2 regions of the Streptomyces sp. NPDC020597 genome follow, and region 2 is predicted to be linked to the other one. Evidence: predicted binding sites of a transcription regulator. Region 2 holds the regulator's gene; the other holds the start of a gene.
The links. The regulator HspR, encoded in region 2, represses chaperone genes until heat shock. The targets are predictions, from matches to a motif close to TTGAGNNNNNNNNNCTCAA.
Positions count from the first base shown of each region.

Region 1 (2,185 bases), on a different contig from region 2:
GGCGGACCACGTCCGGGTGGGTCAGAGCCGCCCGCGCGGAGTCCTCGCGGACGTCGGCGGGGAAGCGGGCGCCCGTGTACGTGAAGTCGCGCAGCCCCAGCCGCAGCGCGCCCGCCATCGGTCCCTCGTTTCGGCCGGGGTCGAGCGCGAAGCCCACGTCCGGCGACGGCGCGGCGCCCGGCTCCTCCCACGACGCGCCGAGGACCTCCGGGTCGGTGGGCCGGGGCGGCTCCAGCCCGTCGTCGCCGGTCCGGGCGAACTCGTCGCCGCGCACCACCCGGTAGCGCACCCCCAGGGCCTCGACCTCGTCGGCGGGGGCCCGCTCCAGCACGGCGACGGCGGTCAGCAGCTCGCGTCGCACGGCCGGATCGCCGGCGCCGTCCTTCGCCTCGAACCACAGGTGCGAGTTCAGCCCGTCCCGGGCCTGCTGGGGCATGCCGTCCACCACCGGTTTCAGCAGCCGCCAGCACCTCCCGTCGACGGCCGGGTCCAGGACGGCGACGCCGAAGACGGGCCCGCGCAGCGCGATGTGCGGGTAGCGCCTGGAGGCCTCGACGGCGTCCGCCTCGGTCACCCAGGCGACGGGGTCGTCGCGGCGGACCAGCTCCGCGTGGAGGGCGTCGAGACGTCGCTTCCAGTCATCGGTCATAAGCGCATTGTGGTCGGGGCGGCGGCCCGCTTCGGGGCGAATGCCGGAAGTGGGCGGGGTGCGGGCAGGGGGCGCGGGGGGCGTGGCCCGTCGTGCGGCGGCGTGGGGTGCGCCCCCTGGGTCGGCGGATGTCGCCCCCGTGCGTCCCCCGTGAACTCCGCGCTCGCCGGAGACGACTCGACGCGCCGCGGCGCGGGCTCGTACAGTGCGCGCCCGCCGCCCGTCAGCTGCCCGTCCGCGGTCCGTCCGACGCCTCTCCGGCACCCGTCCGGAGCAGTGATGATCGCCCACAGCGAACGGGCCGCCCCGTGGGGAACATTCGGAGGCTCACGTGCATTGAGTCGGCATAGCTCAACTTGACTGCCGAAGGGGAGATCATGGCATCGACGTCCGCTCCGCTCACTCTGCCCGTGCTGCCTCTCGACGACGAGGTCGTGCTCCCCGGCATGGTGGTTCCGCTGGACCTCAACGACGCCGACGTACGCGCCGCCGTGGAGGCCGCCCAGGCCGCCGCCCGCTCGGAGCCCGGCAAGCCCCGGGTGCTCCTGGTGCCGCGTATCGACGGCACGTACGCGAGCACCGGCGTGCTCGGCACCGTCGAACAGGTCGGCCGCCTGGCCGACGGCGACCCGGGCGCGCTGATCCGCGGCCGCGGCCGCGTGCGCATCGGCGCCGGCACCACCGGCCCGGGGGCCGCGCTCTGGGTCGAGGGAACCACCGTCGACCAGGCCGTCCCCGAGCCGCTGCCCGGTCATGTCGCCGAACTCGTCAAGGAGTACAAGGCGCTCGCCACCGCCTGGCTGCGCAAGCGCGGAGCCTGGCAGGTCGTCGACCGCGTCCAGGCCATCGACGACGTCTCGGCGCTCGCCGACAACTCCGGCTACTCGCCGTTCCTCACCACCGAACAGAAGGTGGAGCTCCTGGAGACCACCGACCCGGTGGCCCGTCTGAAGCTCGCCGCCCAGCAGCTGCGCGACCACCTCGCCGAACAGGACGTGGCCGAGACCATCGCCAAGGACGTCCAGGAGGGCGTCGACAAGCAGCAGCGCGAGTTCCTGCTCCGCCGCCAGCTCGAAGCCGTCCGCAAGGAGCTGCGCGAGCTCAACGGCGACGGCAAGGACGCGGCCGAGGAGTCCGACGACTACCGCGCCCGCGTCGAGGCCGCCGACCTGCCCGAGAAGGTCCGCGAGGCCGCCCTCAAGGAGGTCGACAAGCTGGAGCGCTCCAGCGACCAGTCTCCCGAGGGCTCCTGGATCCGCACCTGGCTGGACACCGTCCTCGAACTGCCGTGGAACGAGCGCACCGAGGACCGGTACGACATCCAGGGCGCCAAGTCCGTCCTCGACGCCGAACACGCGGGCCTGGAGGACGTGAAGGAGCGCATCACCGAGTACCTGGCCGTGCGCAAGCGCCGCGGCGAGCGGGGTCTGGGCGTGGTCGGCGGCCGGCGCGGCGGCGCGGTCCTGGCCCTCGTGGGGCCGCCCGGCGTCGGCAAGACCAGCCTCGGCGAGTCCGTCGCGCACGCCATGGGCCGCA
Region 1 covers NZ_JBIRUL010000001.1:655,605-657,789, forward strand. The annotation lists gene ACH4ZA_RS03070 (DUF5954 family protein) at 1-649, opposite strand, end outside; gene lon (endopeptidase La) at 1,027-2,185, shown strand, end outside.
Region 1: lon (endopeptidase La) is a predicted target of HspR. The motif match lies at 986-1,004, and genes of this name have one in related genera.

Region 2 (2,185 bases):
CGTAGTCGGTCCGGCCCTGGTTGTCCGTGAGCTCCGCGACCTTCTTCTTGATGATCGGGTAGTCGAACTCCGCGTAGCGGGTGTTCGTCTCCTCCGGCATCAGCACGCCCACCGTGATCGCGTTGCTCCGGGTCGGTGTCGCGCTGCCGGTCTTCTCCGAGGCCCCCAGCATCCCGCACCCGGCGAGTGAGAGGGACATCGCGGAGGCGACGACAGCTATGGCGATACGACGCATTTTCGGGTGCTCACTTCAGGTGCGTTTCGGGGCGTTGCGGACCGGGGTGCGGCATTGGTGACCCGGATATCTGAGAAGCCAACGCGGCGGCGGCCGTCGTCGTCAAGCAGAACCACTTAACGAAGGAGCAACGTCACACTGCGCTCAGGGTGTGAAGACGCATGGAGACGACGCGGAGGCCCTGAAAAGGTCTGACCGGACATTTCAGGCGAAGGGCGGCCCAAGGATCCACACGGCCGGCCCGGGCGCCCCGCGGTCCGGCGCCGCGTGGATCGGCGCCGCGTGGATCGGCGCCGCGTGGATCGGCGCCGTACGAGTCGGGGCCGCACGGGTCGGGGCCCGGAGGAGAACCTCCGGGCCCCGACCCATGTCGTGCGCCGCGGCCGGCACCCCGGGGTGCGGCTCAGTCGGGCGTCGGATGCTGCCGCTTCGGACGCCAGACCACCAGGGCGCTGGTCTGCTGCACTTCCTGGTACGGCACCAGGTCCCGCCGGTAGGAGGCGTGCACCGCCGCCTCCCGCTGCTGCATGGCCGCTGCCGCGCCGTCCAGCGCGGCCTCCAGCTCCGCGGCCCTGGCCTGGAGGGCGGCCACCTGGTTCTCCAGCTCGATGATCCGCTTGATGCCGGCCAGGTTGATGCCCTCGTCCTGCGACAACTGCTGGACGGTGCGCAGCAGTTCGATGTCACGGGCCGAGTAGCGGCGGCCCCGGCCCGCGGTGCGGTCGGGGGAGACCAGGCCCAGACGGTCGTACTGACGCAGGGTCTGCGGGTGCAGGCCGGAGAGCTGGGCCGCCACCGAGATGACGTAGACCGGGGTCTCATGAGTCAGTTCATACGGGTTACGCCGACGGCCGTCCATCACTCTCAAGCTCCCTTCGCGGCCTCGAACAGCTCCGCCCGCGGGTCCTCGCCCGCGGTCGCCTCGCGATACGCCTCCAGTGCGTCACGAGCCTTCCCCGACAGGTCCTTCGGGACACTCACCTCGACGGTGACCAGCAGGTCGCCGCGGGTGCCGTCCTTGCGGAAGGCGCCCTTGCCGCGCGCCCGCATGGTGCGGCCGTTGGGCGTGCCGGGCGGGAGTTTCAGGGTCAGCGACGGGCCGCCGAGGGTGGGCACCTTGACCTCGCCGCCGAGGGCCGCCTCGGTGAACGTCACCGGCACGGTCACCGTCAGGTTGTCGTCCTTGCGGCCGAACACCGGATGCGCGCCGACGTGGACGACGACGTAGAGGTCGCCCGAGGGGCCGCCGCGCTCGCCGGGGGCGCCCTTGCCGCGCAGCCGGATGCGCTGGCCGTCCGTCACTCCCGCGGGGATGCGGACCTGCATGGTCCGCGACGACTTCGCACGGCCGCTGCCCTTGCAGTCCAGGCAGGGGTGCTCGGCGATCAGGCCGCGGCCCTTGCAGTCGGGGCAGGGGTCGGTCAGCGAGAAGCCGCCGCCCGAGCCCCGGGCCACCTGGCCGGTGCCGACGCAGGTCGGGCACACGCGCGGCGTGCCGTTCTTGTCGCCGGTTCCCGAACACGCCTTGCACGGGGACTGCGAGGACATCCGCAGCGGGACGGTGGCGCCCTCGATCGCCTCCGTGAACGTGAGCGTGACCTCGGTGTCGATGTCCTGGCCGCGCCGGGGCTGGGTACGGGTCGTGCCCGCCCCGCCGCGGTTGAACAGGCCGCCGAACACGTCCCCGATGCCGCCGCCGAAGCCGCCCTGGGCGCCGCCGCCCTGGGCGCCGCCGCCGAAGAGGTCGCCCAGGTCGAAGTTGAACGAGCCGCCCGCGCCCGGGCCCGGGCGGAAGCCGCCGTTGCCGAAGAGGGCGCGCGCCTCGTCGTACTCCTTGCGCTTCTTGGGGTCGCCGAGGACGTCGTTCGCCTCGGAGATCTCCTTGAAGCGTTCCTCCGCCTTGACGTTGCCCTTGTTGGCGTCCGGGTGGTACTCGCGGGCGAGCTTCCG
Region 2 covers NZ_JBIRUL010000046.1:18,386-20,570, forward strand. The annotation lists gene ACH4ZA_RS38090 (substrate-binding domain-containing protein) at 1-235, opposite strand, end outside; gene ACH4ZA_RS38095 (heat shock protein transcriptional repressor HspR) at 639-1,094, opposite strand; gene dnaJ (molecular chaperone DnaJ) at 1,100-2,185, opposite strand, start outside.